Regions from separate parts of the Rhodococcus sp. MT28 genome, predicted to be linked through region 1. Evidence: riboswitches for the same ligand, from Rfam matches in the RefSeq annotation. Region 1 holds a riboswitch; each other region holds the start of a gene.

Evidence for each region. Region 1 has a riboswitch for S-adenosylmethionine ahead of AC1Q6C_RS28290 (LLM class flavin-dependent oxidoreductase). Riboswitches for the same ligand answer to the same signal wherever they lie in the genome.
Region 2: it holds a riboswitch for S-adenosylmethionine, as region 1 does, so the genes downstream of both, AC1Q6C_RS22630 (aminotransferase class V-fold PLP-dependent enzyme) here and AC1Q6C_RS28290 (LLM class flavin-dependent oxidoreductase) in region 1, are expected to answer to the same signal.
Region 3: it holds a riboswitch for S-adenosylmethionine, as region 1 does, so the genes downstream of both, AC1Q6C_RS03315 (FAD/NAD(P)-binding protein) here and AC1Q6C_RS28290 (LLM class flavin-dependent oxidoreductase) in region 1, are expected to answer to the same signal.

Annotation. Positions count from the first base shown of each region.
Region 1 is NZ_JBXAFD010000010.1:87,489-97,794, forward strand. Features, by position in the region: gene AC1Q6C_RS28280 (stealth family protein) at 1-679, shown strand, start outside; gene AC1Q6C_RS28285 (NtaA/DmoA family FMN-dependent monooxygenase) at 731-2,098, opposite strand; gene AC1Q6C_RS28290 (LLM class flavin-dependent oxidoreductase) at 2,119-3,465, opposite strand; SAM riboswitch class IV at 3,448-3,561, opposite strand; gene AC1Q6C_RS28295 (phosphodiesterase) at 3,640-4,545, opposite strand; gene AC1Q6C_RS28300 (dicarboxylate/amino acid:cation symporter) at 4,885-6,258, shown strand; gene AC1Q6C_RS28305 (excalibur calcium-binding domain-containing protein) at 6,430-6,789, shown strand; gene AC1Q6C_RS28310 (alpha/beta hydrolase) at 6,842-7,969, opposite strand; gene AC1Q6C_RS28315 (DEAD/DEAH box helicase) at 8,082-10,306, shown strand, end outside.
Region 2 is NZ_JBXAFD010000006.1:20,244-30,549, forward strand. Features, by position in the region: gene AC1Q6C_RS22600 (SDR family oxidoreductase) at 73-804, shown strand; gene AC1Q6C_RS22605 (purine-cytosine permease family protein) at 956-2,323, shown strand; gene AC1Q6C_RS22610 (hydantoinase/oxoprolinase N-terminal domain-containing protein) at 2,354-3,934, shown strand; gene AC1Q6C_RS22615 (S-methyl thiohydantoin desulfurase family protein) at 3,931-5,040, shown strand; gene AC1Q6C_RS22620 (DUF917 domain-containing protein) at 5,047-6,105, shown strand; gene AC1Q6C_RS22625 (PucR family transcriptional regulator) at 6,102-7,637, shown strand; SAM riboswitch class IV at 7,698-7,812, shown strand; gene AC1Q6C_RS22630 (aminotransferase class V-fold PLP-dependent enzyme) at 7,866-9,191, shown strand; gene AC1Q6C_RS22635 (LLM class oxidoreductase) at 9,402-10,016, shown strand; gene AC1Q6C_RS22640 (DNA-binding transcriptional regulator) at 9,995-10,306, opposite strand, start outside.
Region 3 is NZ_JBXAFD010000001.1:692,321-702,626, reverse strand. Features, by position in the region: gene AC1Q6C_RS03345 (CGNR zinc finger domain-containing protein) at 1-105, opposite strand, end outside; gene AC1Q6C_RS03340 (NAD(P)-dependent oxidoreductase) at 208-1,110, shown strand; gene AC1Q6C_RS03335 (MFS transporter) at 1,107-1,973, shown strand; gene AC1Q6C_RS03330 (hypothetical protein) at 1,967-2,305, shown strand; gene AC1Q6C_RS03325 (Rv2253 family sensor-like surface protein) at 2,318-2,833, shown strand; gene AC1Q6C_RS03320 (ATP-dependent Clp protease ATP-binding subunit) at 2,948-5,371, shown strand; gene AC1Q6C_RS03315 (FAD/NAD(P)-binding protein) at 5,421-7,313, opposite strand; SAM riboswitch class I at 7,318-7,411, opposite strand; gene fahA (fumarylacetoacetase) at 7,490-8,680, opposite strand; gene AC1Q6C_RS03305 (hypothetical protein) at 8,677-9,546, opposite strand; gene AC1Q6C_RS03300 (homogentisate 1,2-dioxygenase) at 9,543-10,306, opposite strand, start outside.

The DNA of each region.
Region 1 (10,306 bases):
CAGCGAAAAGTTCTTCGCCGATCCAAGTGTGTTGCCCACCCACAATTCTCAAGCTGTCGAGTGCCAGCTGCACCATATTCCGGGTCTGGCAGAGCATTTCCTCTACTCCAATGACGACATGTTCTTCGGTCGCCCCGTCGGCCCTGACATGTTCTTCTCCCCCGGTGGGATCAGCATGTTCATCGAGGCCGACACCAGAATCGGATTGGGACACAACGACAACGACCGCAGCGGGTTCGAGAATGCGGCCCGCGTCAACCGCCGTCTGCTGCAGGACCGCTTCGGTCTGATGACCACCAGACATCTGGAGCACGCAGCGACGCCACTACGCAAGAGCGTGATGGCCGAGATGGAACGCGAGTTCGCCGAAGACTTCGCGGCCACTGCAGCAAGCACCTTCCGCGCGAGTTCCAATATCTCGGTGACCAATTCGCTGTACCACTACTACACGCTCATGAGTGGACGGTCGGTGGTGCAGAAGTCCGCCGCCGTCAAATACGTCGACACGACGGTCAAGGCCGGTTTGCGCGACATGGACTCACTGCTCGCCAAGCGCTCCATGGACTTCTTCTGCCTCAACGACGGCAGCGCTCCAGAGATCGATCTGGAACTTCGGACACGCAAGATCACGGAGTTCCTGGAGAGCTACTACCCCATCCCGGCGCCCTGGGAAGCCTAGACGAAACAAGGGCCCAGCCGATTTCGGCTGGGCCCTTGCTACTTCGGTCGATCAGCGTGCTGTCACATGCTCCCGTTGCACCGGAATGGGCAGACCGAGATTGTCACGCAACGTCGTTCCTTCGTAGTCACTGCGGAGAACACCTCGATCCTGCAGCAGCGGCACCACGTCGTCGACGAACTCGTCGAGGCCGGTCGGCACAAGGTGCGACCCGAGGATGAACCCATCCGAACCGTCGTTGCTGACAAACGAATCTATTTTCTCGGCAACCTGCTGCGGTGTACCGACGATCGGTCCACGCTCGAACTGATCGATCACCACTTCGCGCAGATTCAACTTCTTGCTCTCCGCTACCGCGCGCAGTTTTGCGACGGTCGCGAAACGATCTTGGTGAATGAAGGCGCGGCCCTGGATGATCGGCGGAGCCTCGGGATCCGGAGCGATATCGGGTAGTGGTCCTTCGGGGTCGTACTTCGACAGATCGAGATTCCAGATCTGTTCGAGCAGAACCAAAGCGGTCTGGCCGGTGACCTGCTGGTCGCGAATCTCTCGGTACTTCTCGATCGCATCTGCCTCCGAGGTGCCGAGAACAAAACTCGCCGACGGCAGGATCTTGATGTCACCCGGGTCACGTCCGGCCGCAACGGCACGTGCTTTGATATCGCGATAGAAATCGGCCGCCTCGGGCAACTGACCGTACGGTGAGAAGATCGCGTCGGCATTGCCGGCAGCAAAATCGCGCCCCTGCGGCGACACCCCGGCCTGCAGAATAACCGGGCGCCCTTGCGGGCTACGCGGCACTGTGAATCGGCCGTTCACATCGAAATGCGATCCATGAAAAGCGAATTCACCGGCATCCGGTCGCGCGAGAAAACGCCCTGATGCCTTGTCGGCCACGATGTCGTCGCTTCGCCACGAATCCCAGAGTTGACGCACCAGCGCTACGGTCTCCTCCGCACGCTCGTATCGTTGCGCACGATCCAGGTATCCGCCGCGACGAAAGTTCTGGCCGGTGAATGCGTCGAACGAGGTGACGACGTTCCAGGCGGCACGTCCTCCGGACAACTGATCGAGCGTCGCGAATTGTCTTGCCAGCTCGTAAGGCTCGTTGAACGTGGCGTTGATGGTGCCGGCCAATCCGAGGTGTTCGGTTACTGCCGCCAACGATGCAAGGACCGTGAAGGTGTCCGGCCTACCGATGATGTCTTGGTCGAAAATCTGTCCCGCACGCTCACGAAGGGCGAGGCCTTCGGCGAGGAAGAAGAAGTCGAATTTCCCACGCTCGGCGGTTCGAGCGGTGTGCTCGAAAGAATCGAACTCGATCTGGCTGCCCGCCTGCGGATCCCACCATGCAGTGTGATGGTTGACGCCGCCGAGGTAGGCACCCAGGATGACCTGCTTACGCTTCTGAGAACTCATGAGAATCTATTCCTCGTCTGTCAGGCGGCCGGAGTGCCGGCGGCGTAGCGGTTGGGAACGTCGATGGGTAGACCAAGGAGTCCGCGAAGATTCGTCTGCGGATATTCGGTGCGGAATACGTTGCGTCGCTGCAATTCAGGCACCAGCTCACCTGCGATCGCGTCGAGGTCGTCCACGACGACGCCCGGCCGCAACCGGAAGCCGTCGATTCCCAACTGCTGCCACCGGAGCAGAAGATCTGCCAACTCAGCCGCGGTGCCGGTGAAGGTCAGCGCGTCCGAACGGTATTCGGCGCCGGCCTGCGCGTCGAGGCGAGCGAGCCGTTCCTTTCCGGTTTCTTCCGGAGCATCGAAGAATACGACGATGTCGGTGAAGACCCGAAGCGGTTCGCCGGTGCGCTGCACGTGTTCTTCGGCTGCTCGCACTTCACCCAGGATTGCCGTGACCTGCTCGTCGTCGAACGGCGTCACGAACACCAGATCGGCCGTCCGCGCCGCCAGCTCGTACGCGACCCGCTGATGAGCCAATGCGGTGACGACGGGATGCCCCTGCGGCGGGCGCGGAGTCACCGACGGTCCACGGACCGAGAGGTACTTTCCCTCGAAGTCGATGTAGTGCAGCTTGTCCCGGTCGATGAATCGGCGCTGCTCCACATCACGGATCTCGGCGTCGTCCTCCCAACTGTCCCAGAGTCTCCGGACGACGTCGGCTGCCTCCGCAGCTTCGTCGAACAGCGCGCGCACGAAGTCCGGGAGGATGCCTGAAACGATCGACTGACGGTCGGCATCGGTGAGCGCTGGGATGTCGCGGCGCCCGAACTGTGCTGCCTCGGATTCCGACGCCGAAACCTTCACCTGCCATCCGGCGCGACCGCGCGAGGTGTAGTCCAGCGTGGCAACGGCTTTGGACACGTGAAACGGCTCGGTGTGAATGGTGGTGATGGTCGGGATCAAGCCGATGTTGCTCGTGATCGGTGCCAGTCGGGCGGCCACGAGATGTGCGTCGAGCCGAGCGCGCACCCGATCAACCGCGTCGTCGACGGGTTCGAGTGGGTTGGCCGGCACCGAGAGACTGTCCTCGATGGTGACGAAATCGAGCAGACCACGCTCGGCGGTCGTCACCACGTCAGTCCAATACGACGCGCTGAACAGCTCACTCGGGCGCGAGTGCGGCTCTCGCCAGGCTGCAGGGTGCCAACCGGCACCGTCCAGCGCTACGGCGAGATGCAACGGAGCAAGATGAGAGGAGGGGGTGGAGGTCATCGACGCATACTCCTGTTCGAGAACTACTCGGGAGCGCACAGTGCCGACCGCAGAAACCGTCAGCACCCGACTGACGGTTCTCGTGGCGACTGCCGCTTGCGACACGCACCGCGCGTATCGCCAGGTGTGATTCCGGGGCACCCCATCGGCATGAAGGGTTGCCGTCCAGCTAGCCGGTCCTTGTTGCTGGAGCTCTGCACCTACCTCGACGGTAGTGAGTACGCGACAGCCCGGCAATCACCCAGAACTGCGCGTGGGTGCCGGAAACCGCCTGCGGCCTCAGATGATCGAGCGTGCCGCCTTTTCGCTCTCGAGGATTCGAATGCCGGCAGCACTGAGCCTCCGAGCACCCTCGGCCGCGTCGACGGGCTCACCGACCGTCACGTGCGCACCGAGTGGAACGACCGAATGAACAATTGTCTCGTCGTACACGTGCACCAGATTGCACCCCTGAGCCCCGTCACGACCACGCTGACCACCGACTTCCACGTTCAAGTCCTGGGTGTAACACGTCGACGACGCCACGGAAACCGGAATGCCGGCGAACGTCGCCGTCGTCGAATAGTGCAGGTGCCCGGCAAGAATCGCCCGGACGTCGCTGCCACGCAAGACATCCGCCAACCGGGACTGATCGCGCAACTCCACCAGAACCGCGAGATCCTGAATGCACGGAACAGGCGGATGATGCAGCGCCAGAATTGTTCCGTCGGGCGCCGGCACCGCCAATTCTGCTCGTAGCCAATCCAATTGGCCATCCGTTATCTCACCGTAGTGATGCCCGGGAACCGACGAATCCAGGGTGATCACCCGCAGTCCGTCAAGGTCGTAGACGTTGTCGACGGGATGATCGGTGGCGTCCTCGCCCAACAGCAGAGATCTGAACGTAGGGCGGTCGTCGTGGTTGCCCATCGCCCAGACGACCTGCGCATCGATCTCGGCTGCCACGGGTTCCACGATGGCTTTCAATTCCGCGTATGCGTCGGGGTGTCCCTGGTCGGTCAGGTCGCCGGTGAATATCAGTGCATCCGGGCGTGCGCCCGAGGCCACGATCCCGCTGAGCACTTCCCGCAATCTCGTCGACGCATCCACGGCGTCGTACAACTCCCCCTGAGCCACCAGATGCGTGTCACTGAGGTGCACCAGGAAATGCTTCGGACGCGGGTACTCGGCATTCCGAACGCTCATCGGTCTCTCGCTTCCGCTTGCCGACGCGTAGGCGCCGGTGCGGCACCTACTGATCGTCGAGACTAGTCAACCGACCAACAGTGACTGATCGGGGCACGCCCGACGAACACGAAGCGAACTCCCGCGGCGACCCTCGGGATCGAGTAGTTGAAGCTGCGAGTAGTGTGTGGACAGTGTTGTTCCTGACCAGTCGGCGTTACGTCGACCTTCGCCTGCAGGCGAGCGCAATGTGTACGCGCTCGCTCTGACCTGACGCGTACCAGGAAACATTTCTTCGAATCTGCCCGGCCTCTGGTGCCGCGCTGCGTTTCGCTCCCTTGATTTTCGAAAGGCATAGTCATGCCCAGCTCCACCTCCACCGGCGTGCCGGAAAAGTCCACGTCCCGTTTTCCGTCCTGGGCGACGGCATTCGGACCGCAGATCGTCGCCGGTCTCGTACTCGGTGTCATCATCGGTCTCGTCGCCCGGGCAATGCCTGATGCGGCCGACGGCAACGTCAACTGGTTGGTCGGCACCGTGCAGACCATCGGCTCGAGTTACGTCAAGCTGCTCACCGTTGCGGTGATCCCGCTGCTGTTCACCGCCATTGTCAGCTCCATCGCCAACCTGCGCCAGGTCGCCAATGCAGCTCGCCTGGCCGTGCAGACCTTGCTCTGGTTCGCGATCACCGCTTTCATTGCTGTGATCATCGGCATCATCGTCGGCCTGATCACCGATCCCGGTTCACGGACCGACGTCGCCGCCGAAGCAGCGAAGGAACCCAAGAGCTCCGGCTCGTGGTGGGCGTTCATCACCGGACTGGTTCCGAACAACTTCCTGGGGCTGGGCGCAAAGACTTCCGTCGCAGAGGGAGTAGCAACCACATCCCTGAGCTTCAACGTCCTGCAGCTGCTCGTCATCGCCGGCGCAATCGGTATCGCGGCGCTGAAGATCGGCCCCAAGGCTGCTCCGTTCCTCGAGTTCAACGCGTCACTGCTCGCGATCGTCCAGAAGGTCCTGTGGTGGATCATTCGCCTTGCCCCGATCGGTACGGCCGCGCTGATCGCCAACGCTGTCGCCACCTACGGCTGGGATGCAATCGGCTCGCTGGGCGTCTTCACCGCCGCCATCTACATCGGTCTGGCCATCGTCTTCTTCGTGGTCTACCCCATCCTGATTGCCGCACACGGCCTCTCGGTTCGAAGCTTCTTCTCCGGCGTCTGGCCTGCGACTCAGCTCGGATTCGTCTCGCGCTCGTCGATCGGCACTCTGCCTCTGACCGAACGCGTCACCGAACGCAACCTCGGTGTTCCGCGTGAGTACGCCTCATTCGCCGTTCCGCTCGGCGCCACCACGAAGATGGACGGTTGCGCCGCAATCTATCCCGCGATCGCGGCGATTTTCGTCGCAGGCTTCTACGACGTTCCGTTGACCTTCACCGACTACCTGTTGATCGTCGTCGTCTCGGTCATCGGCTCAGCGGCAACGGCCGGAACCACCGGTGCGACAGTCATGCTCACACTCACACTCTCCACCCTTGGTCTTCCCCTGGCCGGCGTCGGACTGCTCCTCGCAGTCGAACCGATCGTCGACATGGGCCGTACCGCAGTCAACGTCACCGGCCAGGCACTGGTCCCGGTCATCGTCGCAAAGCGTGAGGGAATCCTCGACAAGGAGCGCTTCGACGCTCCCCGCAACGGTGATCCCTTCGCCGAGGAACTTGTCGACGCGTAACCCTCGATGACTACAGCAGCGTCCCCGCACCTGAGCAATACGGTGCGGGACGCTGCTTTTCACCCCAGATTTCACCCTTGCCGAAATAAACCATTTGGTCGTTATGACCAGTATGCTCAGCCGGCACAGCCCTCAGAAGTGGAAGGGCTGCCCAGTTGAACACGAGGTCACATGAAGCTCCGCCGTCTGGCATTCAGCGTCGCAGGTTGCGCCGCAATCACTCTGGTTGCCGCGCCCGCCGCTCAGGCATCCACGGTTTTCGATTTCCTACCGATCGAGATCGCACGCATGATTCCGACTGGCTCTGCCGACGCAGTCCAGCCGTTCCTTCCCCCGGTCTTCGCACCGCCGGCGCCGCCCGCTCCGCAAGCGCCCCAGAACCAGCCGGCGCCGCAGAACACTCCCGCACCAGCGCGGTACTACCAGAACTGCACAGCCGTTCGTAATGCCGGCGCAGCTCCGTTGTACCGGGGCCAGAACGGATACGCCCCGCATCTCGACCGCGACAACGACGGCATCGCCTGCGAGTGATCCAACGCTCGGGTTGTGGTGCATCCACAACCCGAGCACTGTTGTCGAACCGTCAGACGCCCAATGCCCGGGACAGAGTCGGCCACGCCTTCGGCAGTCGTTCACGCCAATACGCCCACGCGTGCGTGCCGTTCGGCTCGTAATCCACCTGCGCCGGAATCTTCAGCTCCTGCAACCGCGCGTCGAACATCTTGGTGCAGGCGTGGGCGGCAACCTCGATGCCGCCGCCGATCACCAGACGCTCGAGCAGTTCAGGAGTCTGCAGCGTCTCGTCAGATCCGGGACGACCGTTTGCCGTCGACACGTAGATTTCCTTGCCACGCAACTTCTCTGCGTTGATCAACGAATCGTGTGCCTCCCACTCCGGGCCCCCTGGCACACCCCAGATGTTGGCCGGATCTCCGCTTCGAGAAGAAATCGTGGCCTGGACGGCAGTTCGGCCGAGCGGATCCATCGTGGAATAACAGCCGCTGAACACGGCAACGCCGCGATACATGTCCGGAAAGCGTTGGGCGAGCATCATTGCACCCATCGCGCCCATGGAATTGCCGGCAATCGCGTTGATTCCGTTGGTCTCGAGTCGCGCGTCGATCAGCGGTGGCAACTCCTCGGTGATGAAGGTTTCCCACTTGTGCAGTCCCAGCCGCGGATCCGGATTCTCCCAGTCCGAGTACAGGCTCGCGATTCCGCCATTGAGCATCACGACGTTGACGTTCTTGTCGGCGAAGAACGCCGGGGCGCCGCCGATCGTCATCCATCCGCTGCTTTTCTCTCCGGCGTCGACACCCTCGAGCATGTACAGCGCTGGGCGCGGAACCGAATTGTCAGCGGGTAGCAAAATCTCGACGCCGACCTCGCGTCGAAGTGCGGGCGACGCCACCGTCAGCCTGATCGCTTGTGGTGCGGTCACCTTCTCGCCGACGATGGCCGGGACGACGATGTCGTCGCGCAGGTCCGGTTTGGGGCCCGGATCCTCCTGAAGTGGTCCCGGGATCGTCGACCCCGAGCTCACGCTTCCCTCGACGCTGCCCAGACTTCCCGAGCTTCCCGAACTACCCGAGCTTCCGGAACTCGGCGCTGCCGTCGACAGTCCGCCCAATTGCAAAGAAAGTGCACAGACGGCCAAACACACCGCACCTGTGCGCGCAGATCGAATCCACGCACGCCGCTCAGTCCTCATGAAACTCCCAAACCAGTCAAAGATGTTTCCGTGAACATACCGTGCAGTTCGGACTTTCTTGGACAAACGACCACGACAAGATCTGTCGGTCGCCGCTACTAGGCTGGCCCCCGTGCAACCGGATTCAGTCAGGGCCCTCGACCTCGACCGAATTCGCGCTGTCGTGGGCACAACCACCTACGACCGCGGACTTGTCTACCTGCGGGAGAATGCAGTCGAATCCATCGGATGGAACGACACCGCTGACATCTTGACCGGCGCTGTATCGGGAACTGCGCGAGAGCCGTACACCTGCACGATTTCGGTAAGTCGCGGCGCGGCCGGTACAGCAACGTTCACGCGTGGCCTCTGCACGTGTCCCGTGCGGATGAACTGCAAGCACGTAGTCGCGTTGGTGCTCGCAGCGGTTGCCGAGGCGAACAAGACTCCACAACACCTCGGATGGGACAGCTCGCTCGAGGAGTTGCTCCGACCAGACCTGGCCGGCCGCACTACACGTGGACTTGGCATTCAATTCACCACCCGAACCAAGGGCGCATCGACAAGGCTCATCATCAAACCCGTACAACCAGGAGCGAGAGGGTGGATCTCCGGCGGGCTCGCCTGGAACAAACTCGGAAGCACTTTTCAGTTCCCCGCAGATCACCTCCGGGTTCTACGCGACATACATCTCCTCCACAGCGCCGGCAACTACTACCGAAATCAAAATGCCGCGGAAATCGATCTTGCCGGGTTCGCGAGCCCGCAACTCTGGTCGCTTCTTCGTGAGGCCATCAGCGTCGGCGTTTCACTCGTTCACTCGAAAGCCGGCCTCGGCAACATCTCCCTACTCTACGACGCCAACATCTGCCTCGACGTCCACGGAGCGGAAGACAACAACCTCCGTCTCACTCCCCGAATTCAGACCGATGGGCACATCGTGACTCATTCCGACTGGGGACTGGTCGGCACGCCGGCACATGGCGTCTTCGCGCTCGACGCCGCCAACGCGATCACTCTCGCACCACTGCACACGCCGATAACTCACCAATTGAGGCAGTTGATCGACTCCGGAAAATCGGTCGACATACCCGCCGAGCATCGGGATGCATTCACGTCGCGGTTCGTGTTCAAACTCGGAAACCTCGCTCCCGTCATATCTTCCGACGGTGCTTACAACCCACCGACTGTGTCCGGTCCTCGGCTACAACTGATGGCCACTTACGCGGACAACCACCGCATCGACATCGAATCGGCATGGAAGTACACCGTCGATGCCGACGAACTGATCATTTCTACCGCAGACACAACCACCGACGAGTCCGAGATCCGCAACCACGTTGCCGAAGATGCCATTGCCAAGAGCCTCGGTGCGGCCGCGGCGAAGGCCACTCTCGCGGGAACTTTGACCGGCCTCGATTCCATGCAGTTCACACTCGACCTCCTGCCCCAACTCGAAGCGCACGACGCCATCGACCTCAAGGTTGCAGGAACCCCTGCCGACTACCGGCCTGCAGACGACGCTGTCGTGATCGGCCTCAGCACATCAGCCCCCGACGGGGACAGCGGATCCGACTGGTTCGACCTCGATGTCACCGTCGATGTTGCGGGACAAAGCGTTCCGTTCACAACACTGTTCTCTGCTCTGAGCAAGGGCGAGACTCACATACTGCTACCGGACGGCGCCTTCTTTCGGCTCGACGCACCTGAACTACTCGGCCTGCACCGTCTCATCACCGAAGCGCGGTCGCTACTCGATCGGCCTACCGGCAAACTCGGGATCAGCAAATTTCAGGCCGGACTGTGGGAAGAATTGACGGCGCTCGGAAGAGTCGAACATCAAGCAGCAGCATGGAAGAAGCAGATCGCAGGATTGCTCGGCAGTTCGGGCATCGATCCGGTCGAAGTCCCGGACACGTTGACGGCAACGCTACGTCCCTATCAGGTCGACGGATTCCGTTGGCTCAATTTCCTGCGCCAGCACAGCTTGGGCGGCATACTCGCCGACGACATGGGCCTGGGCAAGACACTGCAGACCCTCGCAATGATCTGCGCTGCAAGGCAATCGAATCCAGCCGCGCCTCCCTTTCTGATCGTCGCACCCACCAGCGTCGTATCCAACTGGAAGTCCGAAGTGGCGAAGTTCGCACCGACCCTCCACACCGCTGTCATCACGGACACGCTGCGCCGCAGAAAAACCGATCTGGCCGCACTCGTCGACGGGGCGGACATCGTCGTGACGTCGTACGCCCTCTTCCGCCTCGACACCGATGCGTATTCCGCGGGCCGCTGGTCCGGACTGGTACTCGACGAAGCCCAATTCGCCAAGAACCACAAGTCCAAGGTCCACCAGTGCGC
Region 2 (10,306 bases), on a different contig from region 1:
AGCACTGTTCCGTAGTGAAATCTGTGCGTTCTGCACATGTCGGGACAATTCGGTGAGCCCTACAGTCGCTGCATGACAACGACACCTTCTCCTCTCTCAGGCAAGACCGTCGTACTGATCGGCGGCGGAACAGGCATCGGGCTGCGAGTGGCGCAGCTTGCCGTCGACGCCGGCGCGCAGGTAGTTCTCGGTGGCCGAACCGCATCCAAGCTCGAAGCAGCGGCCGCGCAGCTGGGTGAGGCTGCGCACTGGTTCACCGTCGACACCTCCGACGACGACTCGGTGAAAGAGTTCTTCACCAACATCCCCAGCGTCGATGCTCTCTTCACCACGGCTGCCGATTACCAGGTCGGCTCGTTCCGTGAACAGAGCGTCGAGGAAGCGGCGTCGCCGTTCACCTCCAAGTTCTGGGGGCAGTACCGCGTCGTGCACGCTGCGCTCGACAAGCTGACACCCACCGCATCGGTGGTCCTCATGTCCGGCGCTGCCAGTGTGCGGCCACCCGCAGCTGCCGCGGCATACGTTGCAGCCAACGCGGCAATCGAGGGGCTCGGGCGGGGGCTGGCGGTCGAACTGTCGCCGATCCGCGTCAACACTGTCGCTCCCGGAACCATCGACGGGCATCTGTGGGCTCAGCGCCCGGCGGAGGTTCGGGAGGCCGCGTTCACCTGGAGCGCCGAGAACAACGTGCTCGGCCGCGTCGGGAACGAAGACGAGATTGCACAAGCGGTGTTCTATCTCTTCACCAACACGTACACAACGGGTTCCACGCTGTACCCCGACGGCGGATACGCGTTGCGTTAGACCCGTGCCATTTGGCGACTGTGTGAAATGACGACTGTGCGAAATGCATTGTCGTAACACGAAGAAACGCCAATTCGCCCATAGGCGTGACCCCTGCCACATTCGTACCGTCTTCTCCGAGAACACTTCCCAACTATTCGAGGAGTCCGTCATGAAAAACACGTCAGCGACCGCCGCCGGCGGTGAAGTGTCCGACGGTGACGACTACGCGCTCACCCGCGTTCCCGACGAAGCACGATATTCGTGGTTCTCGGTGGCAGTACAGCGATTCGGTCAGGTATCGGCACTCGCACAGTTCTTGCTCGGTGCGACGCTCGGCTACGGTATGACGTTCTGGAATGCCTTCTGGGCATTGACAGTCGGGGCGGTGATTCTCGAGGTCGTCTGTATTTTCATCGGCATCATCGGGGTTCGTGAAGGGCTCAACACATCGGTGGTCGCACGCTGGTGTGGATTCGGGCACGCAGGTTCCGCGGTGATCGGTTTGGTGATCGGGGTCAGCCTGATCGGTTGGTTCGGCATTCAATCTGCTGTCTCTGCATCAGGTTTGCACGGAATCATGCCGTTTCTGCCGCAGTGGGCGTGGGCTTTGGCCTTCGGTCTCCTGATTACCGCGATAGTCCTTCGCGGGTTCGGATCCATGCAACTGATCGCCAACATCACCGTTCCGCTGTTCCTGATCCTGGTCGGTTGGGCCGTCGTCGCCGAACTGCGTAATCACTCGCTGTCAGATCTGATGACATCTGCTCCAGCCGGGCCGGAGCTCAGCTTCCTCGCCGGAACTACCATCGTCGCAGGCGGTTTCATTGCCGGAGCAGTGATCACACCTGACATGACGCGCTTCAACCGCACGGCAGGCGATGTCGTGAAGCAGACGCTCGTCGGAATAACGTTGGGCGAATACGTGATCGGGCTGACCGGTGTTCTTCTTGCCCATGCCGTTCGCAGTTCCGACATCGCCACGATCATTCTCTCGTCGGTCGGTTGGGTCGGCGTTCTGATCATCGTTCTCGGCACCTTCAAGATCAACGACTGGAACCTGTACAGCTCGGGGCTCGGCGTCGTGAACTTCATCGACGTCGTGTTCGGTCGACGGATCAATCGCGCCGTCGTCACCGCTGTGGTCGGCATCACCGGTTCGGTCCTCGCGGCTGCCGGAATCCTCAACTCGTTCACCGACTTCCTGATCCTGTTGGGCGTCGGATTCCCGCCGATCGCCGGGATCATGGTGGCGGAATACTTCATCGTCAAGACATGGCGCAAGGATCTGGAGGAGAGTCGAGCTGCGGGTACCCTCCCGAACTCGGCACCCACTTGGGTACCGGCCACGCTGGTGATCTGGATCGTCTCGGCGCTGATCGGTCATTACAGCACCTTCGGCCTGCCGTCGATCAACGCGGTGGCCTCGGCCTTCGTTCTCTACGTCGTCGCGGGTCGACTCGGCCTGATTCGCGGAGTCGGACGCACCGCCACCGAAGCGCCGCAAGAGACTTCGGGAAAATCTGCGCTCACGCACTAGCACGGCACACACTGTAGAAGGGAGTTCGCGATGCGAATCGGAATCGACGTCGGTGGTACGAACACCGATGCGGTCCTGATGGACGGGACCACCGTCATCGGGCATGTCAAACACTCGACCAGCAAGGACATCACCGGCGGAATCGGCGGAGCTCTGACGGCGCTGCAGCAGCAGTACTCGTTCTCTCCCAGCGCTGTTCAAGCAGTGATGATCGGCACGACGCACTTTCTCAACGCTCTCATCGAGCAACGCGGACTTGCACCGACAGCGGCTCTGCGATTGGGGCTTCCGGCGACCGCGGCGCTTCCGCCGATGGTGGGGTGGCCGCGAGACCTGGTCTCCGCTGTGCAAGGAAGGCGCTACCTCGCTCACGGTGGGCACGAGTTCGACGGTCGTCGTATTTCGTCGCTGGACCCCGACGAGATTCGCCGCCATGCCGCCGATATGGCTCGCAGCGGTACTCGTTCGGTCGCAATATCTTCGGTGTTCTCTCCGGTCAATCTCGAATGCGAAGCGGCCGCCGCGGAGATCGTGCGTGAGGAACTCGGCCCGGACGTCGCAATTTCGCTCTCGCACGAGATCGGTCGAGTGGGTCTACTTCAGCGGGAGAACGCGACCATCATCAATGCTGCGCTGCGCGAGCTCGCCGATCACATCGTCGACGGTCTTGCCCGATCTTTGGTCGAGCACGGCATTGTCGCGCCGCTGTACCTGAGCCAGAACGACGGAACCTTGATGGACATCGAGTACGCGAGGCGTTATCCGGTGGCGACTTTCGCTTCGGGGCCGACCAACTCCATGCGAGGCGCCGCTGTGCTGTCCGGTCTGGCCAGCTGTGCGGTGATCGACATCGGAGGTACCACTACCGACGTGGGCGTATTGACCAACGGTTTCCCGCGAGAAGCCACCACGGAGGTGACGGTCGCCGGGGTACGGACCAATTTCCGTATGCCGGACGTCTTCTCGATCGGTATCGGTGGTGGTTCGCTGGTGGATGCAGACGGACTCACAGTCGGACCCGAATCTGTGGGATACGAATTGGGTTCACGGGCACTCGTATTCGGCGGTGACACGTTGACGGCCACCGACATAGCCGTCGCGGCAGGCTTGGCCGACGTCGGAGATCGCAGTGCGGTGGCGCACCTCGACCGCGGCCTGGTGTCGACGGCACTCGACCGGATCTCGCGCCGAGTCGCCGACGCCGTGGAACAGATGCGGACCACGTCGGATCCACTTCCCGTTGTGGCGGTTGGCGGGGGATCGGTACTGCTGGAGCGTGAACTCCCGGGCCTGGGAACGGTGATTCGTCCTGAGCGCTTCGATGTTGCCAATGCGATCGGCGCTGCGATCGCGCAGGTCAGTGGTGAGGTAGATCGAGTCGAAGCGGTGCGGGACGGGCACCGGCAGGTTTTTGCCGACGATGCTCGCCAGGAGGCGATCGATCGGGCAGTCGCCGCAGGCGCACGGCCCGAGTCGGTGCAGATCGTGGAGTTCGACGAGGTCCCGATTCCGTATCTGCCGGGCAACGCAACACGTATTCGAGTGAAGGCAGTCGGTGACTTGGCACTTCACAGTGGTTTGGTCTCCACCGGTCAGGAGGGCTCACGATGAGTTGGACACTACGAACGGCGGATCTCGACGACCTCGCCAGGGGCGCAGCCTTGTTGGGCACCGGCGGCGGGGGAGATCCGTTCGTCGGCAAGATGTTGGTCACGCAGGCGCTCGGTGAGGCCGGTGAAATCACGATTCTGGATCCGGAGGAGCTCGACGACGACGCGTGGGTGATCCCCGTCGCGCAGATGGGTGCACCGACCGTCGTGGTCGAGAAGATGCCGCGCGGAACCGAACCCGAGCTGGCGCTGATCACATTGGAGAAGCACACGGGGCGAACTGCAGATGCCACGATGCCGATGGAGTGCGGCGGGATCAATTCGATGATTCCGTTGCTGGTGGCAGCGCGGCGCGGACTGCCGGTTGTCGACGCCGACGGGATGGGACGAGCCTTTCCTCAGCTCGAGATGGAAACCTTCTCGGTGTACGGGATTTCGGCGAGTCCGCTCGCCATGGCGAACGAGCACGACGAGGTGGCGATCTTCGACACCGGAAGTGACAACAGCAGATTGGAGGGCCTCGCCCGCGGGGTGACGTCGAGGTTCGGTGGGATGGCGCACATCGCGCAGTACTCGATGACGGGTGCAGATGTGAAGCGGACGGCGATCCCACGGACTCTGTCGTTGGCCATGACCATCGGCCGGTCCATCAGACTTTCACGTGAGCAGCGGGTGGACCCGGTGCGGGCGCTTGTCGACAGTCTCGCCGACACGCTCTACGGATACGGGCGAGTTCTCTTTCACGGCAAGGTGATCGATGTCGACAGGCGAACCGATGAGGGGTTCGCTCGCGGTTCGGTGCGGATCGCCGGCGTCGGAGACGAAGAGCTGGAAGTTCAGTTCCAGAACGAAAATCTGATCGCCGTCCAATCCGGAGTGATGGTGGCGATCGTGCCAGACCTGATCTGCATCGTCGAGGCCGATACCGCCGAACCCATCACCACCGAGGGCTTGCGGTACGGGCAGCGCGTTGCGGTCATCGGGATCGCGACCCCACCCATCATGAGAACCCCGGAGGCACTGGCGGTCTTCGGCCCGGCTAGCTTCGGGCTCGATCGCCCGTTCCTGCCGGTGGAGACACTCGAGCAACCTGTACTGGCAGAATAGCGAGCCGTGAGCAGGCTGCACGCGGTCCGGGAGGCCGACCTCGACGCGATCGCAGCGGGGGCGGTGGTCCTGGGCTGCGGCGGGGGCGGCGATCCACGCTTGTTCGTGGAATTGCTGCGTCCACTGATGACGTCTACTTCGGTGGAGGTCATCGCGCCGGACCAGTTGCCGGAGGAGGCATTGGTGATGCCGGTGGGAATCGTCGGATCGGCCCTGGCTTTGGAGGAGCAATTGCCCTCCGGGCGTGAGTTCGCAGATACTGCAGCAGCTTTGACGCGCTGGACCGGGAAGCGTCCGACCGCGGTGATGACTTTCGAAGGCGGTGGACTCAACGCTCTCTCCGGCATTGCGGCGGCGTTGGCGTTGGGAATTCCCGTGGTCGACGCGGACCTGCTGGGTCGAGCGATGCCGCGGCTCGATCACTTCTCTCTCGCCGCAGCCGGGTTGGAATTGTGCCCGGTCACACTCGCCCAGCCCGGCGGCCTCATTACCGTCGTCGACGGAGTGGATGTGCTCGGCGCCGAGGTAGCAGTGCGGTCGTTGATCGGGAGAACCAGCGGTTGGGGCGCTCTGGCGATCGCGTCGATCGATGCGCGGACGGTGCAGGAGGCGTGCATTCCGGGAACTCTCTCCCGAGCACACGAACTGGGTCAGCACATCGGGGCACTGGGCAGTTGGCAGGAGATCGCGGAAAGCTCCGGGGCCCTGGTAATGGGGACTGGCCGGGTGCGTGCGGTCCGTCGTAGTCGTCCGGACACCGGCGATCGTCGGGGCAGCGTGATTCTCGAACACGATTCTGCGGTGATACGAGTCGAATTCGAGAGTGAGTTCCTGACCGTCGCGTTGGACGGCGAGATGATTGCAACGTGCCCGGACATCGTGACGTTGCTCGACGTGCGGACCGGCGCCTTCGTCTCGTGTGAATCCGTGCACCAGGGGCACGATGTGGCCGTGTTGGTTCTTCCCGGTCCACAGTGGTGGGCGGAAAAAGTGGGCAGATTGAAAGTTGTCGGCCCGCGGGCATTCGGGATCGACCACGACGCAGTGCTGATGGAGGCGCGATGAGCGCGAGTGTTTCGGCGTTGCTGAACAACCCGGCCTTTGTCGGGCTGTATCGACTTGCCGGGGAGGGTGATCCCGTCGTGACGACAGTGGGAGCACTCACCGGGGAATCGGCACAGTCGGCCGAGGCCGTGTCGGGTGCGGCGAGTTCAGGATCAGTTCTGGTGATTCTCGATCGAATCGACATCGGGGAGTGGAGATTCGACGCTCTCCTTCGGCGCACAGCGGCGACCGGCTGCCAGGTGGTCGCTGTGCACAGCGCTGCGGCGGAGGATGCGAATCTCTCGTTGCTTGCCGATCGGCTCGGACTGGTGGTGCTCGGAGTATCCGACCCGTGGCAGTTCAGCGTGGATCTTCGTGATCTTCTCTCGAATTCGCGGGCGGTGATGGCCGACGCAGTACTGCGGGCGACACACGCGGGCCAACGAGCCGGAGGAAGCGTCGAGAATCTTCTGTCGGTGCTACTGAACACCTTTCAGCGTTCATTCTTTCTCCTGGACACGTCCGGACGTCCGATGACCGGCGCCGACCTGTTGTCAGACGCTGATCGAGCAGCTGCCGGTATGTTGTCGGGTCGCGGGGCGCCCACCACGGTCGAATTGGACTCCGGCGCGGTCCTGATTGCGTGCCCGGTGATGTCCGGCGCAGCCCGAGAGCCCTGGCTGGCGGTGCTGCTCCCGGTGCGTCAAAGCGTCGAAGAGGCTTCTCTCTCAGTGGTTCTCGACGTGGCCTCGTTGGCTGCCGGGCACCGACTGGCCGTTGCGCGCATGGTCGACGAGCGTGAAGCGCGCCGGCGTAGCGCGTTGCTCGGTGAACTGATCGACACGTCAGCAGACGCCACACCCGGACTGCTCCGGCGCGCACTCGACGCGGGTTGGATGCTGGACGGATGGCACATCGGCATCAAAGTCCTGGCGGTCGGTGAGGTCGACCTGGTGGCAAGACGCAGCGAGGTTGCAGATGCTCTCGCCGCCGAGGGAATCGACGCCAATGTCGTGGAACAGGCTGACGGCTGGGCGGCGTGGACGACTCTGCCAGGTGAGCCGCGACCGGAGGCGATCACCAGGATCGCCGAGTGCATCCGTGCAGCTCAGGCCAGGTTGGAACCCACGATGGAGACCTGGGTAGGTGTGGGACGCGCACACGACGGCCCGGCCGGAATCGGTTCGTCCCTGTCGGAGGCCGGGGATGCCGCTCGGCTCGCCGGTTCCCGATCTCAAACAGGTCGATTCCTGCACGTGGACCGCCTCGGGCTGGCGCAGTTGCTGCTGGCGTGGACGCGAACCGACACCTTCCAGCCTGCGGCCGCAGCATTGCTCGCACCGCTACGCGATTCCAATGGAGAGTTGCTCGAGACTCTGTCGACGTACCTCGACGAAGAATCGTCTCTGGCTCACACCGCAACCCGAATGGGGTTGCACCGCAACACCGTATCGAGTCGGATCGATAGAATTCAGCGCCTTCTCTCGGTGGATCTCGCAGATCCGGAAACGAGACTCGCGCTCCACCTTGCTTGCCGGACCATCGCGCCCTGACGGAGATCTTCGCGGCTTCGTCTTGACAAGCACGGGAGGTTCCTGCCATCCTCGTTGCCAGGTCACGAGTACCAGTGTTCAGCCCCGGCTTGCTGGTCGGCAACCCTCCTCCGCGGTGGGGTGCTCCGGGTGACGACCCGGCTGCGTTCGAAAACGAATGCGGCAAGCGCGGACTCTTCCGGGGCCATCTCCCGACGAACGAGTCCTTGAACGTGAGGATTGTCTTCGATGACTGCTGTATTGAGTGCCGACACCTGCTGCACCACCGCGATTGCCAAGGTTTCGGGTGCCGACCTGCAGGTTCCATTGGTTCAGGGTGGCGAATGCTCCTACGCCAACTTCGACTACGCCGCGAGTGCGCCGGCATTGGCCCAGGTCACCGACCGTATCGCCGAGTTGCTGCCGACATACGCCAGCGTCCACCGCGGTGCCGGCTACGCGTCCCGGATCTCCACGCTCACCTACGAGAACGCTCGTGAATCCGTTGCTCGTTTCGTGAACTGTGCCGACGATCAGGTTGTCGTCTTCACCCGGAACACCACCGATTCGCTGAACCTGCTTGCGCAGTGCGTCCCCGGCAGCACCGTCGTCCTCGACGTCGAGCATCACGCAAACCTGTTGCCGTGGAACGACGCTCGTATCGTCACCGCCGCAGACACCATCGAAGAAACGATCGAGCGTCTGATCGGTGAACTGTGCACCAAGCCTGCCGCGCTGCTCGCAATCACCGGGGCCTCCAACGTGACCGGTGAGATCCTGCCGATTGCACGTTTGGCTGACATCGCTCACCGTTGCGGCGCACGTATCCTCGTCGACGCTGCTCAGTTGGCTCCCCACCGTCGCATCGACCTGCAGGAATGCGGCGTCGACTACGTAGCGTTCTCGGGCCACAAGCTGTACGCGCCCTTCGGCGCCGGCGTTCTCGTCGGCCGCCGTGACTGGCTCGACGAAGCTCAGCCGTACCTCGCCGGCGGCGGCGCCGTGCGTGAGGTGACCATCGCGTCCACCGAGTGGGCTTGCGCGCCCGCACGCCACGAGGCGGGTTCCCCCAACGTGCTCGGTGCGGCTGCCATCGCGACCGCCTGCGAAACCCTGCACGCCCTGGACTTCGACGTGATCGCCGAGCATGAGAAGGCGCTCACCGCCCAGCTCACTGACGGCTTGTCCGCCATCGAGGGCGTCTCACTCGTGCGACTGTGGAACGACGCTCCTGACGCCGTCGGAATCGTCACCTTCACCGTTGACGGATTCGAAGCGGGCGAGATCGCCGCATTCCTCTCCGCCGAGCACGGCATCGGAGTTCGCGACGGTCGCTTCTGCGCACATCCGGTACTCGCGCGCCTCGGCCTCTCCGGCGGTGCAGTTCGCGCCAGCCTCGGCCTCGGTAGCAGCTCGGACGACGTGACGCGGTTGGTCGACGCCGTGAACATCCTGGTTTCGAATCAGCGTGATTGGAAGTACGCGAAGACGGCAGGTGCGTGGAACCCTGTGCCCGAGACCCGCCCCTTCCTCGGAGCCGCAGACGACAATGCCGGCGCAGCCGAGTGCGTCTGAGCTGAGCTCGGTCCCCGAAAACTCGAACGGACAACTAGCATGGCAGCCATGGCACCAGCGGATTTTCCCGCCACCCCTTCGAGAGTGAGCATCACTCTCGGTCAGTGGTGCCGTCGCCATGTCGATCTGTGCCGCACCTCTTCAGGAATGTGTTCGAGCTGACGATTCGTCTCGCTCATCCCATACTTTTCTGATTTTCGGAGGTCTCACATGTCTTCACTCGCTTCGCATTCTCTGCACGTAGCGGTCGAGTTGACCGGATTCGGTCACCATCCGGCCGCTGAGGGCGCACCCGGCAACCTGCCCATCATCGGCGGCGACTACTGGGTGGACCTCACCGAGGGTGAAAAGGCTCTCGATTTGGCTTCATTCCCTACCAATGTGGTTCGGATTCGCGCTGCGGATCTGCGTGAGGCACAGCTCGAACGCGCACGTATACGCGCTGCCGTCGCCGAAGAAGGACGCGATCCCGACAGCGTCGCAGTGCTGGTCGATCTCGAGATTCTGATCGCGCCGGAGGCTCGCTCCGCTCGTAAGGAGCTTGCGCAGTTGGACAGCGCGTTGACCTCGCCGCGGGTTCCCGTTTCGCTTCATTACGTCGGAACGCCTTCCGGTCTCGGCAGTTTGATCGCCGATATCCGAGCTGCGGAGGTCGCCGACGGCGTTACGTTGCTGCCTCTCGCATTGCCTCGAACGCTCGAGCATCTGGTGGACAGCACCATTCCGTGGCTTCAGGATCGCGGACTTGTCACACCGTCCACCGCAGTCGACGAGGTTCTCGGGCGTTTCGGACTGCCGCCCCGTCAGCGCACGCTTGCATCCTGATCGTCACCGATTGCATCTGCGTACAGGTGGAACAGCGACGGTAATTCGTCGGCACCGTCCACCTGTGCCAGAAGCGTCCAGCACTGCGCAGTGATCGACCGAGCCCTCGTGCCGATCCAGTTGGTGGGCAGTAGTTCCGGCGGCAACAGCGGATCCGGTTCCATGGCTCGCGTGAATTCCGCCGCGAGTTCGATGGTCATCGTGACAGCATCGGTACCCGGACTGTTCTGCAGTTTGTGCAGGCGTGCGGTCGCTACGTCGAGTAGCCGTTCGTATCCGTCAGCGATCTG
Region 3 (10,306 bases), on a different contig from region 1:
GTTCCGATTGGTGAGGGTGGCGGTGAAGCGGAAGGCGAGCGTGTCGTTGTCGAGTCGAAACACGTCCCGAGCGGATTGATCAGCTCCTGCTTCGTTCACTTTCATCCTCCTTCGTGGCGAACCATCTCAACCGGTTCGACAGCAACTGTACCCGTGTGAGAGTCTTGAACCGTCTTAGATGGTTCAGCACTTTCGAGAGGGAAATCCATGACTTCTGTTTCCGTGGTCGGCTTGGGCGCGATGGGTCGTCCCATCGCTCGAAATCTACTGGGCGCAGGCTTCGACGTGACGGTGTGGAATCGCAGCCCTGAAGCGGTAGCCGAACTGGTCGAGGAAGGGGCGATCGGCGCGAAAACCGTTGCCGAGGCATTCCAGTCCGGTGTTGTGCTGTCGATGTTGGCAGATGATTCGGCCGTGTCTTCGGCCATTCTGGATCCCGCCGTCCTCGCATCCGTTCCGAGTGGAACCGTGCACGTCAACATGGCCACCGTCAGCGTCGACCTTGCCAAGCGCGCCGCCGCACTGCACGCCGAGTACGGCATCGGGTACATCGCGGCGCCGGTGTTCGGACGCGTTTCTGTTGCTCAGGCTGGCCAGTTGAACATCATCGCCGCCGGCGACAGTTCCCTCCTCGAGCGAGTGCAACCCTTCCTCGACGTCATCGGTGCTCGCACGTGGCCACAAGGTGAGCGTCCGGAGCAGGCCAACATCGTCAAGATCATCGGCAATTACCTCATCCTCGCCGCGATTCAATCCTTGGGCGAGGCAATCACATTGGGGGAGAGGTCAGGTGTAGACGGAAGCCAACTCGTAGAACTGCTGACCTCGACGATCTTCCCGGGGCCGGTCTACTCCAGCTACGGAAACCTCGTCGCGACGCGTCAGTACGAGCCTGCAGGATTCACCACAGCTCTGGGCCTCAAGGATTTGAGGCTTGCGCTCGACGCCGCCGACAGCGTCGATCTGGATTTGCCGTTCGGTGGCGTACTTCGAGGCGTGCTCGCTCAGGCTCTGGCGAACGGTCAGGGCGAGATGGACTGGGCGTCTATTGCAGAACTGGTCCGTTCCGGCCAGTCGGGTGAAGGCAGTCCCGAAACACCGACGAGGTGAGCTCGAACTCGGACGGGACGGCGACTTCGGCACTGGCGGAGACCGATTCCGTCCGGACACTACCGCTGGCCGGGTTGTCGGCACTCGCAATGGCAGGCTTCATAGCGATCACAACCGAAACCATGCCGGCCGGACTACTGGTGCAGATCGGGTCAGGGTTGTCCGTATCAGTCTCCGGCGCAGGGCAATTGGTCACCGCATACGCATTGGGTTCCGTCGTCGGGGCGGTACCACTGATCGCATTGACCCGAGGATTGCGACGGCGTGCTGTCCTGGTGTCGGCGATTCTGGGGTTCGGTGTCTTCAATCTGGTGACAGCGCTTTCGTCGAATCTTGTTCTCACCTTGGGTGTTCGGTTTCTGGCCGGTATGGCGGCAGGTGTGGTGTGGGGGTTGCTTGCCGGGTACGCACGCAGGATGTCGCCCCCTCACCTGCAGGGGCGGGCCGTTGCGGTTGCCTCCGTCGGACAGCCGATCGCGTTGGCAATCGGCGTTCCGATGGGGGCGTGGCTCGGGACCCTGGCCGATTGGCGCGTCGTCTTCGCCGTGATGTCGGTTGCTGCGCTACTTCTGGTCGCGTGGATACTCACGGTGATGCCGGACTTTCCCGGGCAACAAGCGGATCGGCAGCTGCCGGTGCGGAAAGTCCTGGTCCTGCCTGGCGTACGACCGATTCTGTTTGTCGCGTTCTTGTGGATCCTCGCGCACAACATCGTGTACACGTATCTGGCGGCGTTCTGGATCGCATCGGTTTCGGCGATCGGTTGGGAATCGTCTTGTTCGTGTTCGGACTTTTCGCCTTCGTGGGCATCGGTGTGGTCGGGGTGTTTGTCGACCGGGCCCTTCGAAGTCTCACCGTGCTGAGCTTGGTGGTCTTTGCCGCAGCTTTGACGGCGTTGGGCGTCGGCGGTGACAGCTTCGCTGTGATCGCACTCAGCGTTGCGGCGTGGGGTGTGGCATTCGGAGGCGCTCCCACTCTCCTTCAGACGGCGCTCGCGGATACGACGGGCGACGCTGTGGACACTGCGCAATCGGTTTTCGTGACGATCTTCAATTCGGCGATCGCAGCGGGCGGCGTCGTAGGCGGGCTGATCTTGGCGGACAGGGGTGCGGGAGCGTTGCCGTTGGTTTCGCTGGTGCTGATCGTCGTCGGTGTTCTTGTGGTCAGTATCCGACAATTCGGACATAGCTTGTGATTCACTTCACGCATGCGGAAGTCATTGTTGGTGGTTGCTCTCGTTGCTACGTGGTTTGTCGCCGGAGCGATGCCCGCGGGGGCTGCGGATGCGAATTGGTCCGGTGATTACTCGCTCAAGCGTTTTGCCGCGACCAAGACGGGCACAAGTCTGGCCGCCAGCCAGTGGGAGCCGGATTTCTCCGATACATACACGTTCGAGACGGATTGCTCGAGCGGAGTCTGTATCGCCACAGTGGTCGGCGGTCCGGCTCCCGCCAATCCGACGTTGCCGCAGCCTGCGCGATACACCTGGGACGGAACCAGTTGGGTGCACCCCTATGACTGGGAGTGGGATTGCTACCAGGGGGAAGGCGTGCCCAAGGTGTGGGCACCGGCGCACTCCGAGGCGTATTACACACCTCAGCCCGATGGCAGTCTGAAAGGTTCGTGGCGTACCGACATCGCGAGTGGTCCCTGCGAGGGATCGGTGATCATGCACGTCGAGGCGTACCCGGTCGGTCGATCTACCGGATCCTTCGGTAGTTGAGAACGATCTGTGGCCCGAAGGTGTTGAAACAAATCTGAGGCCGCGGGAATTGATCGAGCCCCATGCACGTTAATTGAGTCAGTAACGCTCAACTTTCTGCAAGGAGGCTTCGGAATGCCAGCATTCTTCGGGCCCGAGGGTCCCGGTCGCATCGATATTTCCCGGCTCATGAGCAGGGCCACCCAGCAACTCATGGCTGACGCTGCACGTGTAGCGGCTGCTCGCGGTGATTCGGATCTCGATGCACTGCACGTTCTCCGCGTCATGGCGGAGCAGGATCCGGTCCGCACGCTCATGCAGCGCGCCGGAGCCGACCCGAAATCCGTGGTCGACGCCGTCGACCTGCGGCTGCCACAAGGCCGTGAGCAGGGGGCCTACTCTGCTCCTGCGCTCAGCAGTGCCGTGAAAACCGCTCTACTCGAGGCTCATCAACTGGCCCGAGCCCTGGGATCGACGTACATCGACCCCGAACATCTCTTCATCGCCCTGGCCGGTGACCCCGATCATGTTCCGGGTCGTCTGCTCGCTTCGGCCGGCATCACGCCGGAGAAGCTGCAGGCAGCGGTTCAGAATCCCGCAGCCGGTCCAGTCGAAGACGAGTCCACCACACCGACGCTCGACAAGTACGGCATCGATCTCACCGATCGCGCCCGCAACGGCGGCGTCGATCCGGTGATCGGCCGCGCCGACGAGATCGAACAGACCATCGAGATCCTCTCCCGCCGCACCAAGAACAACCCGGTCCTGGTGGGTGAGGCCGGCGTCGGCAAGACTGCCATCGTCGAAGGTCTCGCCCAGCGCATCGTCGACGGGGATGTCCCGGAATCGTTGGTGGGCAAGAAGATCGTCCAGCTCGAACTCTCGAGCATGGTCTCGGGTACCCGTTACCGCGGTGACTTCGAGGAACGGCTGACCAAGGTGATCGACGAGATCACCGCACACAAGGACGAGCTGATCGTCTTCATCGACGAGATGCACACCATCGCCGGTGCCGGAGGCGGCGCAGACGGTGCGATGGACGCCGGAAACATCCTCAAGCCCAAGCTCGCTCGCGGTGAACTGCACATCGTCGGCGCCACCACGCTCGACGAATACCGCAAGAACATCGAGAAGGATCCCGCGCTCGAGCGGCGCTTCCAGCCCGTACAGGTCGGAGAGCCGTCGATCGAGGACGCAATCGCGATCTTGAGCGGACTGCGCAGTCGGTACGAGGATCACCACAAGGTGCACTACACCGACGAGGCGATCACCGCTGCGGTGGAGCTGTCGGCACGTTACATCGGCGACAGGTTCTTGCCGGACAAGGCAATCGACCTGATCGATCAGGCCGGCGCCAGGCTTCGCTTGAAGACGGCCACGGTAGACACCGCTGCGCTGCAGCAGCGTCTCGAGCAGCTCGAGAGCGACAAGGAAAAAGCCGTCGCCGACGAGTTGTATGAGAAGGCGTCGACCCTGCGTGACGAGATCAACGGCGTCGCAAAGCGTCTCGAGAAGGCAGGATCCTCGGTTCCTTCCGAGGAAACGCCGGACGTGACCGCTGAACAAATCGCCGAAGTTGTCGCTCGCGCAACGGGTATTCCGGCAAGCCAGATGACTCAGGCAGAGAAAGATCGCCTGCGCCGTCTGGAAGAGGAACTGCACGGTCGTGTCATCGGGCAAGATGACGCCGTTCGCGCAATCGCGCGTGCCGTGCGTCGTAGCCGTACCGGTATGAGCGATCCGGATCGTCCCGTCGGTAGCTTCCTGTTCCTCGGACCCACTGGCGTCGGCAAGACGGAGCTCGCAAAAGCTCTGGCTGCCACACTCTTCGGAGACGAGAACAAGATGCTGCGCTTCGACATGAGTGAGTTCGGTGAGAGGCACACGGTCAGCCGATTGGTCGGTGCTCCTCCCGGATACGTCGGCTACGGCGAGGCCGGACAGCTCACGGAACAGGTGCGTCGTAACCCGTACTCGGTGATCCTGCTCGACGAGATCGAGAAGGCACACCCGGACGTGTTCAACACCTTGCTCCAGGTGCTCGACGACGGCCGTCTGACCGACGGTCAGGGTCGGACGGTGGACTTCAAGAACACCGTCGTGATCATGACCAGCAACCTCGGCTCGGACATCATCTCGAGCAAGTCCGGTGGACTCGGCTTCACCACGGGTGACGCAGAGTCGGCGGAGAAGCCACTGCGCGACCGCGTGATGGCCAGGTTGCGCGAATCGATGCGGCCGGAGTTCCTCAACCGTATCGACGAGATCGTGATCTTCCGCAAGCTCGACACCGAGCAACTGCACCGGATTACTGATCTGCTGCTCGACGACAGCCGGAAGCGGCTGCAGTCCAAGGGCATCGAGATCGAGTTCACTGCCGACGCGGTGGACTGGATCGCCGAGCACGGGCATCAACCCGAGTTCGGGGCTCGCCCGTTGCGTCGTTCGATTCAGCGTGTGGTCGACGACAAGATCGCCGACATGCTGCTCGACGATCTCCTCGAAGAGGGCGGCAGTATCACCGTCGCGGTTGACGAGGGTGAGTTGGTGTTCAGCTAGGGGACAGCCCCCTGTGAGCGGTTAGGGAGTCCCAGGACTCCCTAACCGCTCACAGGCGCGTAGCGCCCAAAATCTCCGCCGCCAGGGCATCGTTATGCCGGAAGAACCCTGCATTGGTACGGGGACGAGGGAAAGCCGCCGACCAGTTGTGGCCTGCAACCCACGGCCCTGCGGCGAAGCGGCGAGGATGAGCAGTGTTGTCCTGAAGAAGAATTCGTGACGTGCCGTCGACCGCGAGCTTCGCCGAACTGTCGGCGGTGGCACGTAGTTCGACTGCCTCGCCCCGACGGTGAAGCGTCCGCAGGAGCAAGTCACCGCTCGCGCTGATGGACGCAACCGGCAAGCGTGCTTCGACGAGGGTGTTCGCGGCCACGATGTCGGTGTGCGACGCACTGCGCGCGACAAAGATCCCAGCCCCCGTTGCCGGGTCGATCTCGGTGGAGAACACCGAATCCGGCCCGAGGAACTGGACGATGCCCGCCTCGTTGAGGGCGATCAACTGTTCCAGTCGCTCGGGTGGCGGACCACTGGCGATGAAGCTGAAGAACGAATGAAGCCAACCCTCGACGTCCTTGGCGACGGATTCGGCCGGGATTCTGCCGCGCCGCAACAATTCTCCGACGGTCATGTACGTCGACAGCAGCGCTGAGAAGACAGCCGCGTCGGCGCTGAAATACGGGTCCGACCTCCGCGCGACATCTGCCGAGATGTATTCGGTGATCCGGGATTGGACCTCGGCAAGCCCGTCGTAGCGCTCACCGCCGAGTGGGCGGTTCAGCCGCTCGAGATCGATACGGTCTTCCGGCTTCGGGACTGCGTTCTCGACCAGTTCATGCAATCGAGGCGATCCCCAGGCCAGCGAGGCGAATTCGGCGTCGAACTCCTCCCAGGTGCCCACTGTCCGATCCGGGTGAGATGCGAACAGCTCGTGATAGTGGGCGCCTGCCAGTTCTTTCGACGCCAAGGGCCAGATGTCGTTTCGGAAATCCAACGGTCCGTCGCCGGGAACGAGATCAGCGGTGAAGAACCGCGGTAGCGGTGGCCGTGCGTCAGCGATCGAGTACGAAATCTTGGAGTGATACGGCACTCCGCGACGAGATCCGGCATACAACAGGGGTTCCCGACCCGAGGGAGCGTAAGTGAGGATGCCGTCTTCACCGCGTTCGAAGATGCCGCCACGGCTCTCGGCGAGGAGAACCATCCAGTCGACGAAAGCCAGCCCGAGTCCGGCGATCAGAACCGGTTCGCCTTCGGGAATGACATCGGCGTCGAGGTCGGCAGTGTAGCCCGGACCCACATACGTCAACCCGTGATCGGACGCGAAGCTGGTCAGCGCGGTTTCACGTGGGGCAGGCAACGCATCGGGGTGCCCTTGTGCGAGAAGGACGGTCGTCGCGTCGATGACAGCTCCGTCGTCCAGATGAACCGTCTGTGTCTCGCCGACGTTCACGATGTCGACCACGGATCGTCGATGAACTCGAACGTCGACGTGCGCTGGCGCGGAGTCGACTGCAGTCTCGAACACCCAGTTCAGGTATCGGCTCTGCAGTGACCTCGATGCAAACGACGACGGGGTGATCGTCGGAACTTCTGCTGCGATTTCTGGGAATTCGGCAAGCTCAGCCGAGCGCTCGGCGACCCATTCCGCGAGGGTCGGACCCGGCAGCACCGGGCCGATCACGGCGGTGGTCTCGTCGGTGAACATCGTGACGTCCGCTGTTGTCGAATTCATCCACAGAAGCGGCGCCTGGCTGCCTCGCCAAATACGGCCGGCGCCTGCCGGATACGGGTCGACAACGTGAATGTCGATCGGTGTGGGATCGGCGTTCACCGATTCGTGAGCGAGGATCCGCTCGAGTACGCCGGTCCCGCGGGGTCCACCACCCACGATCACGATGACAGCTGCTGTCCCCACTGAGGTACGGGGTCGATCGCCTGGCACGAGTCCTCCATCGGACCTGGCAGAAAGCACCCGCACCTCAGCAGAGGGGGTTGCTGCGACGTCACGGAGCCAGGACTCTCGATCGCTCTGGATGGTTAGTCCAGCTTATCTTCGGAGAATCGTGAGGCAAGGAATTCCGGACATCAGATCAGCGTGAATCAAACAGTTGTCAATCACTATCTTTCGGTTTGCGTTGCAGGCAGGATCCGAGCGTGAACATCCCCGAAGCCGATTCGTGATCCGCCGGCGCCGGGAGCGGTGGCTGAGATGGCGATGGTGTCGCCGTCTTCGAGAAAGGTACGGGTCTCGGAGCCCACAGCTACGGGTTCCTTGCCGCCCCACGTCAGCTCGATGAAGGCGCCGCGCTGATCTTTGTCCGGTCCGGAAATGGTTCCGGACGCGAAGAGATCGCCGGTACTCGCTGCTGCGCCGTTGATGGTGGTGTGCGCGAGCATCTGCGCAGGCGACCAGTACATCTGGGCGTAGGGCGGCCGGGAGACGACGTGACCGTTCCATTCGACGGCCAGGTCGATGTCCAGCCCCCACTTCTCTTCACCACGCAGATAGGAAAGCGGTTCGGGATCCTGCACCGGAGTGTCGATTCGGGCTGCTTCGAGAGCGAGCAAGGGTACGACCCACGGTGAGATGGAGGTCGCGAAACTCTTCCCCAGGTTCGGACCGAGGGGCACGTACTCCCACGCCTGGATGTCTCGGGCAGACCAGTCGTTCACGACGACGGCGCCGAAGACGTACTCGGCAAATTCGTCCGGGGTGATGGAATCGCCCATCTTCGAGGGAGTTCCGACGATGAACCCCATCTCGGCTTCGATGTCGAGGCGCCGGGACGGTCCGAAGTCCGGGCTTTCCTGATCGGGTGCCTTCCGCTGTCCGCAGGGACGAACGATGTCGGTGCCGGAGACGACGACGGTGCTCGAGCGCCCGTGGTATCCGACGGGAAGATGCTTCCAGTTCGGCATCAAGGGGGCTGCGTCCGGGCGGAACAACCGCCCGAGGTTGGTTGCGTGATTCTCCGAGGCGTAGAAGTCGACGTAATCGGCCACTGCGATCGGCAAATGCATTGTCACCGAATCAACGGAAAACACTGCATTCGAGTCTATTTCGCTAGTCACGAGCTCCGTGATCCGGTTTCGCACCGATACCCACTGATCTCGTCCCTGAGCCATGAACGCGTTCAGAGTCGGTTCGGAGAAGACGGAATCACCTAGTGTCGCTGCGAGATCGACCACCGATTCGGCGACGCGCACACCGACACGCGGTAACCCTCCCGCGGGGGAGAAGACCCCGTACGGCAGATTGTCGAGACCGAACAGTGAGTCGGCGGGAATGTCGATGGTCGTGACAGTCATACGAGAGTTCCTTCGGTTTTGTCGGAGCGGACGATCAACCCGAGGCCTTCCAGCTCGGTCAGAGGGTCCGAGATGCTGCAGGTACCGAACGAGAGGAATCGGCGACGCACCTCGCCGGCCTCGTCCTCGGTGAGGTCGGCCAGGGCTTGCGCGATCGATTTTCCATCGCGCTGAGACAGTGCAGCAACAATTTCCGAACGATCGGCGCCCCGCCTCGCCGCGTCGACGGCCACCATGATGTTGAGGAAGCCGTGTTGCTCGAAGCCTGTTTCCGGATCGGTGTTGCGCACACCGTGGTGCAGTCCCGCAGTCGCCTTGAACGGGATATTCGCTCGGACAACGGATATCACCGCATCGGCGAGCTCTTCCTCGTTCGGGTACGCCTCGGCGACAATCCCGCCGGTGCGAAACTTTGCGGAATGCCCGGCAGTTTCGAGAGCTGTGAGATAGCCCGCGCGCCGATCACCTCGAGGCACCTCGACAAAAATGTCGACGTCGGGATGAGCGGCATGGACACGAGAGAGTTCCTCGAAGGCCGCATCGGCGTGCAACCCGTCAGGAATTCCCACCTCGACGGCGGCGACGTGAACACCAGGGATGACGAGCGCGTTCGAGAGTGCGGCCGCCGTATCGGATGGGCCGGCCGGCACGGTCAGGCTCAGCGTCACCGGGCTGTCCGCTGAAACGTACGCAGCCAGTTCGCCCAGTCGCGGCGCGGGAAAAACGAAAGGCCCGACCAGTGCGTCGTAATCCGCCTGCAGGTAGGCGACGTGGGCCGGAATTGCCTCGGCGAGAGGAGCATTGCCGGGTGGGAAGAGTGCTGCGTCGTCGCACAGGCCACGCAGGAGTGGGGAGATGATCGTCATTGCCGAGGCCCCCGCCCTGCCCAACTCCAGGCGTACGCTTCGTCCTCGCAGGCCAGGGCTCCCTCACCCAATTCGAGGGGCCGGAACGTATCGACCATCACGGCGAGCTCGTCGAAGAACTCGGCGCCGATGCTCCGCTCGTAGGCGCCGGGTTGTGGTCCGTGGGCGTGGCCGCCGGGATGAATCGATATCGAACCCTGTCCGATGCCGGAACCCTTGCGCGCCTCGTAGTCACCGCCGCAGTAGAACATGATCTCGTCCGAGTCGACGTTCGAGTGGTAGTACGGCACCGGGATCGACAGGGGGTGGTAGTCGACCTTGCGCGGAACGAAGTTGCAGATCACGAAGTTGTTCCCCTCGAACGCCTGGTGCGCCGGCGGCGGTTGGTGAACACGGCCCGTGATCGGCTCGTAGTCGGAGATGTTGAAGGTGTACGGGTACAGGCAGCCGTCCCAGCCGACGACATCGAAAGGGTGCGTGGGATAAACCATTCGGGTGCCGACGATGCCCGCCGACGTTCGGTGCTTGACCAGTACCTCGACGTCGGTTCCTTCGGCGATCATGGGCGCGATCGGTCCGTGCAGGTCTCGTTCACAGAACGGTGCGTTCTCGAGCAGCTGGCCGAAGCGGGAAAGATAGCGCTTGGGCGGGACGATGTGACTGTTCGCCTCGATGGCGTAGGCACGAAGTGGCTTGTCACCCTTGGGGATCCATCGATGCGTTGTGGACATCGGGATCAGGACGTAGTCACCCTCACTGG